Regions from separate parts of the Janthinobacterium sp. HH104 genome, predicted to be linked through region 1. Evidence: predicted binding sites of a transcription regulator. Region 1 holds the regulator's gene; each other region holds the start of a gene.
What was found. Region 1 encodes FNR, which switches genes on or off when oxygen is low (the NO sensors DNR and NnrR bind a similar motif). Its sites were predicted from a motif close to TTGATNNNNATCAA; they were not measured.
Positions count from the first base shown of each region.

Region 1 (4,005 bases):
ACCACGCGCAAGTTCTACATTTTCGGCGTCGTGCTGTGGCCCCAGGATTTCATCTATCTGGCGGCCCTGCTGATCATCTGTGCGTATTTGTTGTTCCTCGTCACGGCCATTGCCGGGCGGGTGTGGTGCGGGTTCTCTTGCCCGCAAACGGTATACACGGAAATCTTCCTGTGGGTCGAACGCCGCATCGAGGGCACGCGCAGCGCGCGCATGGCCCTCGACAAGCAGGGCCCGTCCGTGCGCAAGGCATTCAAGAAGACGGCCAAGCATGTGGTATGGGGCGCCATCGCCCTGTGGACGGGCTTTACCTTTGTCGGCTACTTCACGCCGATCAAGGAACTGGCGCGCGAGGTGACCACCCTCAATTTCGGTCCCTGGGAATGGTTCTGGGTCTTGTTCTACAGCCTGGCAACCTACGGCAACGCGGGCTGGCTGCGCGAGCAGGTGTGCAAATACATGTGCCCCTACGCGCGCTTCCAGAGCGCCATGTTCGACCAGGACACCCTGATCATCACCTACGATGCCAAGCGCGGCGAACCACGCGGCGCCATGAGCAAGAAGGCCGGCAACAACGACAAGCTGGGCGATTGCATCGACTGCACCCTGTGCGTGCAGGTGTGTCCGACCGGCATCGATATCCGCAACGGCCTGCAGTATGAATGCATCGGCTGCGCCGCCTGCGTCGATGCCTGCAACAGCGTGATGGACAAGGTCGAGCGGCCGCGTGGCCTGATACGCTACAGCACCGACCATGCGATGGAAAACAACTTCAATTCGAAGCAGATACGCCAGCGCGCCATGCGCCCGCGCGTCCTGATCTACACTTCCATCCTGGCCCTGATCATCATCGCCGTATGTACCTCGCTGGCCCTGCGCACGCCCCTGAAAATGGACGTGATCCGCGACCGCGGTTCGATGGGACGCGAAGTGGAAGACGGCATGATCGAAAACGTCTACCGCCTGCAGATCATGAACACGTCCGAGCAAAGCCAGCATTTTAAAATCAGCGCTTCCGGCTTGCCGGGCCTGACCTTGCTGACGCGCGAAGAAGTGACCTTGCAGCCGACGGAAACGCTGGGCTGGCCGATCCGCCTGCGCGTGCCGCACGGCGTGGGCGAGAAGGGCTCGAACAAGATTGCGATCGAATTGCAATCGCTGGACGACCCGTCGCTGCATGTGCGTGAAAGCGCGGTCTTCATCGTGCCGCGTTAATGCAGGAAGGCCGGTCCCCGCATGGGGGCTGGCCGTTTACACAGGAGAAATACCATGTCCGACAGTCTGAAACTGCAGCCTCCCGTTGCACCGTGGTACAAGCACCGCTGGCCATGGCTGCTGATGATCGGTCCCGGCCTGTCCGTGGTCGTCGGCAGCTTCATGGGCTATATCGCGTTTACGCAGCCCGACGCGCTGGTGGTGGGCGATTATTACAAGCAGGGCAAGGCGATCAACCAGGATTTGAAGCGCGACACGATCGCCAGCGACCTGGCGATGGATACGAGCCTGGCGTACGACGTGGCGTCAGCGCGCCTGACCGGTTCCGTGCACAGCTTCGGCAAGGCCTATCAGGGGCCGTTGCAGCTGCACCTGGCGCATGCGACTTTGCCGGAAAAGGATATCAAGCTGCTGGTGCAGCCCGATGCGGCCGGCAATTTCTCGGTCGCGCTGCCGATGCTCGAGCGCAGCCGCTGGCAGGTGCTGGTGGAAAACGACAAGCGCGAGTGGCGCCTGTCCGGCATCTGGACCTGGCCCGTGCAGCGCAGCATCGCGCTGCATGCGGACGAAGAGTTATAAGCCTTACTTGCAGACGTCGGTACCGGCCGTAATGGCTTTCAGCTTGGCTGGTTGCAGGATCTCGATCTCGCGGTTCGAGACGCGCAGCCAGCCTTCCTTCTTGAATTTCGACAATAAACGGCTGACGCTCTCGATGGTCAGGCCCAGGTAGTTGCCGATTTCCTCGCGCGACATGCGCAGCTGGAATTTGCTGCTCGAATAGCCGCGCGCTTCGTAGCGCGACGCCAGGTTGACGATGAAGGCGGCAAAACGCTGCGTCGCCTGCATATTGCCCAGCAACAGCATCACGCTTTGCTCGCGCGTGATTTCCTGGCTCATCATGCGGTGGAAATGCCGCAGCAGGGTCGGCATATTGCCCAGCAATTGTTCCAGGCTGGAAAACGGGATTTCACACACTTCGCTGTCTTCCAGCGCCACCGCATTACAGTGGTGGCGGTCGGCGCTGATGGCGTCCATGCCCAGCAGTTCGCCGGCCATCTGGAAACCCGTCACCTGCTCCTCGCCGCCCGGATTGATCTGGTACGTCTTGAAGTGCCCCAGCCGGATCGCGTACAGGTTCTGGAACGAGTCGCCGATGCGGAACAGCGAGGCGCCGCGCACGATCTTGCGGCGGCGGCCGATGATCTGGTCCAGCCTGTCCATGTCGCCCATATCGAGGCCCATCGGCAGGCACAATTGATGCATGCTGCAGGTCGAGCATCGCGCACGCAACGCTTCCACGGTCACTGTGGGCAAGGTTGGAGTGAGTAGCGCTTCAGTCATGTCGGTACCTTTTAGAAAATGCAACAACAAGTTTACTGCATACAGGGTTGCCGTGTGCCAATTTCACCGCAATTTCGGCGAATAAACGACGTTCCGACTTTAATTATATGGCAACATCGTCAAAAGCCCATGCGGGGAGGGCCATTTGCGCGGCGCCGCTTGCCAACTTGATGTATTGATAGGAAAATTCCTAACAGCATTATCTGCCGCCTGTGCCGCCCGGTACTGAAAAGGAAATCATGAAGCCTCTCGGCATCAAAGCAAAAGTCGCGCTGGCCACCAGCCTGACCTCGATCGCCATGATCGCGCTGGTCACCATGATCCAGGTGCAGCATATGCGCGACGACTTCACGCGAGTACTGCTGAGCCAGCAGTCGTCCCTGATCAGCCGCACCGCTGCCGAGCTCGACGACAAGCTGGGCATGCTGCTGCAGATCGTCACCCTGACGGCCAGGCAGCAGCCGCCGGAATTGATGGCCCAGCCGGCCCAATTGCGCGAATACTATTCGCGCCGCTCGATGCTGGTGCTGTTCGACGACGTGCTGGTGCTCGATGCACATGGCGCCGTCGTGGCCGACATGCCGGAAGTGGCGGGGCGCGCCGGCATCAACGTTGCCGAGCGCGAGTATTTCCAGACCGTGCTGCGCACGCGCCAGCCCATGATCACCGAGCCGATGCTCGGCAAGTCGAGCGGCATGCCCATCGTGCAGATGGTGGCGCCCGTGCTGGCCGCCGATGGCCAGGTGGCCGGCGTGGTGATCGGCGTGCTGCGCCTGTACAAGGACAACCTGCTGGGGCGTCTGCGCTCGGAAAAGATCGGCAAGAGCGGCTATTACTTCATCCTCACGCGCGGCGCCGTGCCGCGCTACGTGCTGCATCCCGATACCAGCCGCTTGCTGCAGCCGCGCCAGCCGAACGCCAACCTGACGACGACCCAGCTGCTGAAGGAAGATGGCGAAGGCAGCATGGTCAGCACGAACAGCCGCGGCATCACGGCCGTCAACAGCTTCAAGCGTTTGAAATCGGTGAACTGGCTGCTGGCTACCTCGCTGCCCGTCGCGGACGCCTTCGAACCGTTCGATGGCGTGCTGTACCGGCTGGTGCTGTGGAGCATCCTCGCTTCGCTGCTAGCCGCATTTGTTCTGGGCTGGGTCACCGTGCGCCTGCTGTCGCCGCTGGTGCGCCTGCGCGACACCCTGCTGGCCCTGCGTACCAGCGGCAGCCGTTTCACCCCCGTGCCGGTGCAGCAGCGCGACGAGATCGGCGAACTGACGGAGGCGTTCAACGGCCTGATGAGCGAGCGCGACCGCCTGCAGCAGGAACTCGAATCGCGCGCGGCGGAACTGGAGCAGGAACGCGACCGGGCCGAGGCCGCCAACCGCGCGAAGAGCGATTTCGTGGCCAACATGAGCCATGAAATCCGCACGCCCCTCAATGCCGTGCTGGGCATGG
Region 1 is NZ_LRIB01000033.1:64,157-68,161, forward strand. Features, by position in the region: gene ccoG (cytochrome c oxidase accessory protein CcoG) at 1-1,212, shown strand, start outside; gene JAB6_RS12975 (FixH family protein) at 1,267-1,791, shown strand; gene fnr (fumarate/nitrate reduction transcriptional regulator Fnr) at 1,795-2,553, opposite strand; gene JAB6_RS12985 (response regulator) at 2,793-4,005, shown strand, end outside.

Region 2 (4,005 bases), on a different contig from region 1:
CAAGGAAGACTGGTATGACAAGATCATGCACGGCTCCGTGCAGCTGGGTCCCACCATGCTGATGGGTTCGGACGGCGGCTGTACCGAGGATGGCGCCAAGGGCATGCACGGCAGCTCGATCTGCCTGACCGTCGATACGCCGGAAGAGGCGGAACGGGCCTTCGACGCGCTGGCGCGTGACGGCACCATCCAGATGCCCATGGAAGAAACGTTCTGGGCCAAGCGCTTCGGCATGCTGAAAGACCAGTTCGGCGTCGCCTGGATGGTCAACTGCCTGAAAGAGCCAGCATAGAACGGCCGCTGCCAGCCTGCGCCGCATCAAACGCGGCGCGGGTGGTAGCGCAAGCAGAGCCGCCAATCTTGGACTACCATGATGGAAGTAACCTCTACCGGGTGATGGCCATGAATGGATTGCCGCAAGACCAGTTGCAGCGCCTGCAGGGCGTGCTGGAGCAACGCAAGCTGGCGTTGCTGGAACAGATCGAGAACGAAGCGGCCGAAGCGGACGCGCGCGCCTCCTTGCTCAATGAAATCGAAGCCTCGCCGGCAGACAACGCCAGCGTGCGCACCTTGAACGCCCTCGTCAGCGAAGCGGCCGAACACAACCTGGCGCAGCTGGCCATCATCAAGCACGCGCTGGCCAAGTTTGCCGATGGCAGCTACGGCCTGTGCGACAACTGCAGCGAAGCCATCGGCCTGTCGCGCCTGAACGCCCGCCCCGAAGCACGGCTGTGCATCGATTGCCAGACGCGGCTGGAAAAAGCCCGGCGCCCGGTACCATAACGGCTGCATGACTGCGCAACAACAAAGGGCAAGGCATCGCTGCCCTGCCCCGTGTTTTCCAGGGTGACTGCCATTGCCTGCCGTCCGCCGCCAGCGTCTGTGCGCCGGCTGGGTGGACGGGTCTCCTCTACTGCCATTGCCTCTGTGCAAGCTGTACGCTTGCTTAACTCATGTGCTGTCCGCCATTGATGGCGATGTTCGCGCCCGTCACAAACGCGGCCTCGTCGGACGCCAGGTAAGCGACCAGCGCCGCCACCTCGTCCGGCTCGCCCAGGCGGCCCAGGGGAATTTGCGGCAGGATCTTCGTTTCCATGATATCGGCGGGCACGGCCGTCACCATCTGCGTGCGCAGGTAGCCGGGCGAGACCGTGTTGACGGTGATGCCGTGGCGCGCCACTTCCAGCGCCAGCGCCTTGCTGAAGCCATGCACGCCCGCCTTCGCGGCCGCGTAGTTGCACTGGCCAAACGCGCCCTTCTGGCCGTTGACGGACGAGATATTGATGATGCGGCCCCATTTATGTTCGAGCATCGGTTCGAGCACCTGCTTGCTCATGTTGAACAGGCTGTCGAGATTGGTACGCATGACCTCGGACCAGTGCGGCAATTCCATCTTGCGCATGCTCTGGTCGCGCGTGATGCCGGCGTTGTTGACGAGCACGTCGATACGGCCGAACTGCGCCAGCACGCTGGCCACGGCCTCGCTGCAGGCAGCGAAATCCGTCACGTCGATGGCCAGCGGATGGAAATAATACTGCTGCGCCTGCTGCTCGTCGAGCCAGCTTGCCACCCGCGCATTGTCCGGCGTATGCGCGGCCACGACGGCAAAGCCCGCCCCATGCAGGCGGCGGCACAAGGCCGTCCCCAGGCCGCCCATGCCGCCCGTGACCAGCGCTACCTTTTGTTCCTTCATGACTGTCTCTCCCCGCTTGTTATGGTTGTTCTGCGTGGCATCAAGTGTAGGAGCAGTTTTTATTGCCAGCCTTGCGCCAGATCAAGTGCTCAGCCTGATGCAGCCGTGCGCGGCCGGCACCCCGGACTGTGCCAGAATGGCCGCTACTGCACAGCGAGAGGACAAGCCATGACGTACAAGACCGTATTGCTCCACATCGACGACAGCGCCGGGCGCGCCGCCCGCATCGAAGCGGCGGCCAGCATCGCCCAGGCTTGCGGCGGCCACCTGACGGGCGTGGCGCTGACGGGCGTGTCGCGCCTGCTGTACCAGAACCAGCCCGACCTCGATGCCGACCCGAACCTGAGCTTGCACCTGAACTTCCTGCGCGACCGGGCCACGCGCGCCCTCGACGGTTTCGAGGCGCAGGTGCGCGCGGCCGGCGTCGCTTCGTTCGAACAGCGCGTGCTCGACGACGAGGCGGCTGGCGGCATCAGCCTGCTGGCCCGCTACGCGGACCTGGTCGTCATCAGCCAATACAATGCCAAGGATAAATCACCGTCCGTGATGCGCGACTTTCCCGCCTATGTGCTGCTGCATTCGGGCCGTCCCGTGCTGATCGTGCCGTATGCGCCGCCGCTGCCCCTGCTGGCGCCGCCTGCGGCCGCGCGCAATGTACTCATTTCCTGGAACGCCAGCAAGGAAGCGAGCCGCGCCGTGAGCGCCGCCCTGCCCCTGCTGCAGCGCGCCGGCCAAGTCCACGTGGCCATCTTCGACGCACAGGTGCATGCCGCCGAGCACGGCGAACAGCCGGGCGCGGAACTGACGCAATACCTGGCGCGCCACGGCGTGGAAGCGCGGCTGCATTTGCTCGATGGCGGTGGCGTGCGGCGCGGCGATATCGGCGAAGCGCTGCTGTCGCAGGCGGCCGACCTGTCGGCCGACTTGCTGGTAATGGGGGCGTATGGCCATTCGCGCCTGCGCGAAACCATCCTCGGTGGCGTCACGCGCACAATTCTGCAAAGCATGACGATCCCCGTGCTGATGGCGCACTAGGGTGTATTGAAAGCGGCGGGCTAGCCGCCCTGCCAGGGCTGGCTGCGGATCTTTGCCACCTGGCGCTGCGCCAGCCACTGCCACAGCTGCAGCGCGTCGTCCTGCGGCAGGGCCGACATGTGGCGCGGACTGGCCAGGGCGATTTCGCAATCGCGGTCCGACCATTCCTCGAAAGTGACTTCGCCTCCGCTAGCGACCTCGACCTGATACATCAAGCCATCGTCGTAACCAAAACGCAACAGGACGGCGGCCGGGCTGCCATCCTGCGCCACGGCTCCGCCGCGGTAGACCTCGGCCAGCGCATCGGCCAGCTGTGCCGGCGAGGGCGCGCAGATGTCGCGCCCATCGGCCCGTGTCAGAATGAACCATGCCTGTGTCATGACGCGACCTCCTATTCATACCCGTTAGCATGCGAGGCAAGTACTACAGGCAGTCACCTTGGTCCAGTGTCACTTCGGGCGCGCGGAAACTATCCCTGTCGGCATTGTTTACCAATAATTACGAATACTAACAAGGATCATACCTAAATTTCATGCAGCGCGGAATTTATGCATATTCCGCGGCTGGCGCGCCGATTCACGCCACCAGCACGGGTATGCTGAGCGGATCGAAATCCAGCCAGTCGCCATTGGCGATCGTGCCTTCCGCTTCCTCGATGTGCTCGGCGCCGAGACGGTGCAAGGTCTCGAGCGCCCGTTCGCGCTCGTCGGGGCCACCGAGCGCGACGGCGATCAGCATGCCCGGATGGCGGGGCTGGCGGCGGTTTTCGCCATTACCCTCGCCATTTGCTTCGGGTTCGCCCGCGTCTTTCATTTTATTGAAACTGTAGAGCGAACCCACATGGGCGCCCACGAGCGCCCCCACCACCGGGCCCAGCGGCCCCGTCGCCAGGGTGGTAGCCGCGCCGATGCCCGCACCGACGGCGGCCCCGACGGCCGCGCCTTCCACTACGCCTTCGGGCGTTTCCTTGGCCCCAGGCGACATGTCGCGGTCGCCGCCAAGCGCGTGCAGATCATGCTGGCCCGGCTGGTTGACAAAGAAGGCGCTGATGCGGCTATCGGGAAAGCCCGCCTGGTTCAGGGCCGCGCGCGCGGCGTCGATCTGCTCCTGCAACTGAAAATGACCTGCGATGATGCGTGACATGATACGGCCCTCCTGGTCGGCTGCTGGCGCACCGTGCGCCGCTTGCCTGGCTAGCGTGCGCTTGCCGCCGGCGAAATACCGTTCGCTTGCGCACACAGCCGCCAATCATGCGGCTGCGCTGTACGGGCTACGGA
Region 2 is NZ_LRIB01000041.1:88,512-92,516, forward strand. Features, by position in the region: gene JAB6_RS18985 (VOC family protein) at 1-292, shown strand, start outside; gene JAB6_RS18990 (TraR/DksA family transcriptional regulator) at 403-783, shown strand; gene phbB (acetoacetyl-CoA reductase) at 947-1,693, opposite strand; gene JAB6_RS19000 (universal stress protein) at 1,862-2,728, shown strand; gene JAB6_RS19005 (hypothetical protein) at 2,749-3,108, opposite strand; gene JAB6_RS19010 (glycine zipper domain-containing protein) at 3,305-3,871, opposite strand.
Region 2: JAB6_RS19000 (universal stress protein) is a predicted target of FNR. The motif match lies at 1,765-1,778, and genes of this name have one in related genera.

Region 3 (4,005 bases), on a different contig from region 1:
ACATGTTTGAAGAATCGATCAATAACGTCATCAACCTGCTGCCGGAAATCTGGGTGGCGCTGGGCCAGACCATGACCATGCTGGGCATTGGCCTCACGGCCGCCATCCTGGTCGGCGGCCCGCTGGGCATCTTGCTGTTCCTCGTGTCGGAAGGCCAGTCGCTGGAAAACCGTCCGCTGTCGATGATCCTCGGCTGGCTGGTGAATACCGTGCGCAGCTTCCCGTTCATCATTCTGCTGGTCGCCCTGACGCCGTTTACACGCATCATCGCGGGCACCTCGATCGGCCCGCTGGCAGCTGCCGTGCCGCTGTCGTTTGCCGCCATCCCCTACCTGGCGCGCCTGGTGGAACAGAACCTGCGCGAAGTGCCGCGCGGCGTGATCGAAGCGGCGCACGCCATGGGCGCGTCGGAAATGCAGATCATCTTCCGCGTACTGCTGGTCGAAGCGCGTTCCGGCCTCGTGCTGGCGCTGACCGTGCTGTCGATCAGCTTCCTGTCGTATTCGGCCGTGGCCGGCGTGGTGGGCGGCGGCGGCATCGGCGACCTGGCCATCCGCTACGGCTACTACCGCTTCGAGACGGACATCATGGTCGCCACCGTGGCCATCCTGATCGTGCTGGTGCAAACCATCCAGTTCGCCGGCACGCGCATCGCCAAGCGCCTCGACAAACGTTAACTCATTTCAGTATTTCAGTACAAGGAAAAGCATGAACCACATTCGCCGTACCCTGCTCGTCGCAGCCACCAGCCTGGCCTTCACCACCGCCGCCCACGCCAAGGACCCGAAAGAACTCGTCATCGGCACCAGCTCCGGCCCGTATTCGGACCAGCTGAAGCTGGGCATCAAGCCTATCCTGGAAAAACAGGGCTACAAGGTCAAGATCGTGGAATTCAACGACTACGTGCAGCCGAACTACGCGCTGGCCGAAGGTTCGCTCGACGCCAACGTGTTCCAGCACATCGTGTATCTGACCAAGTTCGCCACCGATAACAAGCTGCCATTGAGCCCCTTGATCACCGTGCCGACCATGCCGATCGGCTTGTACGGCGGCAAGCAGAAAACGCTGGCCGACGTGAAGAACGGCGCCACCATCACCATGCCGAACGACCCGACCAACCAGGCGCGCGCGCTGGTGATGCTGGCCAAGATGGGCTGGATCAAACTGAAACCGAACGTCGACCCGCTGCGCGCGTCCGAACGCGACGTGCTGGAAAATCCGAAGAAGCTGAAACTGGTGCCGCTGGAAGCGGCGCAGCTGCCACGCTCGCTGGCGGACGCCGACTACGCTTTCGTCAACGGTAACTTCGCCCTGGCCGCCGGCATGAAGCTGACGTCGGCCCTCGCCGTGGAAAAGATCTCGGACAGCTACATCAACCTGGTTGCCATCCGCACGGCCGACAAGGCCAAGCCATGGGTCAAGGACCTGGAAGCGGCCTACCGCTCGCGCGCCTTCCTCGACGCGACGAACAAGTATTTGGCCGGCTACGAAAAGACGGACTACCAGCTGGCGCTGGAAAAAACGCTGAAAAAATAAAGCGGCACATGCCATGCAAAAAGACGGCCAGGTTCACACCTGGCCGTCTTTTTTATTGTCCGCGCCGCATGGGCGCAGCCGGTCACTGCTTAGAAGCGGTAGCCGACACCGACACCGATCAGGAGAGGATCGACCTTGACTTCGCTGGCCTTGGCGCCACCGATGAAGACGTCGCTGCGGATCTGCACTTTCTTGATATCGAAGTTCAGGGACCAGTTTTTATCCAGTTTGTAGTCGACACCGGCTTGCAGCGAGTAGCCCCAGCTGTCGTGCTCCAGGCGGCCGGCGCCGTTCAGCAATTTCACGTCGGAGATATTCGTGTAGTTGATGCCGGCACCCACGTAAGGGCTGAACTGTTTTTCAGGCATGAAGTGGTATTGCAGCGACAGGGTCGGCGGCAAATGCTTGAAGGTACCGATATTGTTGCCATCGAGCTTGACGTCATGCTTTTGCGGGTAAGTCAGGATCAGCTCGGCAGCGATATTCGGGGTGAAGAAGTACGAAATATCGATTTCAGGAATCGTCTTGCTGCTGACCGTCAAACGGTCGGATGCGCCGACGCCACCAACAGGAGCAGATTTATCGGCCGGATCGAGGTGCACGGCGCGCGCACGGACCAGCCATGGGCCTTCCTGTGCCATTGCGTTGCTGGCGAATGCGCCGATGGCGGCCAGGACGATTGCTGCTGCAGTTGCGGACTTTTTCATTCTAGTTCCCTCTTTTTGTCGTTAAGTAACGCTGCGAAGTCTAAGATTGCAGTGCAACAAAAACTTTGATCCACATCAAATAGTGCTAGATGGCATCACTAGAGGGATTTTTTCCTTTACCCAGGTCAAGAAAATGCCGCAGCGCGTCAATTCGCCTCGGCAAACACGCTGGCGACCCACTCGGCAAACGCGCGTACGCGTGGCGACAATTGCCGGTGATGGGGATACAGCACGGACACGGGCAGCGGGTCGGGACGCAAGTCCCGCAGCACTTCCACCAGCTCGCCCGCAGCTAGCGCCGATTCAAGGTGATACCGGGGCGCCTGGATCAGGCCCATGCCCGCGCGGCAGCAGGCGTGGTACGCGTCCGCATTGTTGACGGACACCGTGCCCGGCAAGGCCACGCTGTGCCGCTGCCCATCCACCTTGAAATCGAAGGGCCAGACCTTGCCCGTTTGGGCGGAAAAGAAATTGACGGCGCGGTGGCCCGCCAGTTGCGCCAGATTTTCCGGCGTGCCGTGCGCGGCCAGGTAGGCGGGACTGGCGCATGTCACTTGTTCGAGCAGCGCCACCCGGCGCGCCACCATCGACGAGTCGCCCAGTTCGCCCACGCGCAGCACGCAGTCGACGCCTTCGCGCACCAGGTCGACGAGGCGGTCGCCCATGCCGATTTCCAGTTCGATCAAGGGATAGCGGGCGCAGAACTGGTCCAGCACGGGCATGACGAAATGCATGGCCAGGGTCGCGTGCAAGTCGATGCGCAGTTTGCCGGCCGGCTGCTGCGCCGCCGAACTGAACACGGATTCCGTCTCTTCCAGGTCCGCCAGCAGGCGCACGCAGCGCTGGTAATACGCTTCGCCATCGGGCGTGGGCGTGACTTGCCGCGTGGTTCGCTGCAGCAGGCGCACGCGCAGCCGCGCTTCGAGCTGCTTGATCGCATGCGTGACCGTCGCTTTCGGGTAGCCGAGGTCATGCGCCGCCTGCGTGAAACTGCGTAACTCGACGATGCGCGTAAAGATCCGCATCGCATCAAATCGGTCCATGCCGTGCTCCATTGTTATTCCCTGGTGCACAGTGTAGCGATTCAACGGGTATTTTCCGATTCTTCATGATAACTGCCGGCACAAGTTGCCCGCCACGCAATCTCCACTTGCGCCGATGTCACTGGATTGCCGCCTGCCCGCACGGCATACTATTTCCGGTTCGCACGATACAAATGAGAATAGTAATGATTATCATTTGCGATATAATGAATGACCTCGCTAGGCGACTACAAAAAGGAATGGGAGACATGGATATATTGAGGGAACTGCGTGAATCGGGATTGAAAGTCACCATCCCCCGCTTGCGGATTCTGCAGCTGTTTCAAGAAGGCACGATCAAGCACCTGAGTGCGGACGATGTCTACAAACTCTTGCTGGCCGAAAAAATCGACGTGGGCCTGGCCACGATCTACCGCGTGCTGATGCAGTTTGCCGAAGCTGGCATTCTGTTTCGCCGCCACTTCGAATCGGGCCACGCCGTCTTCGAATTGAACGAAGGCCAGCACCACGACCACCTGGTCTGCACCGGTTGCGGCAAGGTCGATGAATTCGTCGATGAAGGCATCGAGCTGCGCCAGAACGAAATCGCCGCCGAACGGGGCTTCGTGCTGCACGAGCACGCGCTGTCGCTGTACGGCACCTGCGCCGAGTGCACGGCGAAGAAAGTCCCGCCGCGCAAAGCGTCCTGAGGCAGCGCGCAAGCTAGCGCCTGGCAAGCC
Region 3 is NZ_LRIB01000052.1:35,309-39,313, forward strand. Features, by position in the region: gene JAB6_RS24100 (methionine ABC transporter ATP-binding protein) at 1-10, shown strand, start outside; gene JAB6_RS24105 (methionine ABC transporter permease) at 3-677, shown strand; gene JAB6_RS24110 (MetQ/NlpA family ABC transporter substrate-binding protein) at 709-1,536, shown strand; gene JAB6_RS24115 (OmpW family protein) at 1,626-2,243, opposite strand; gene JAB6_RS24120 (LysR family transcriptional regulator) at 2,390-3,286, opposite strand; gene fur (ferric iron uptake transcriptional regulator) at 3,535-3,975, shown strand.
Region 3: JAB6_RS24115 (OmpW family protein) is a predicted target of FNR. The motif match lies at 2,309-2,322, and genes of this name have one in related genera.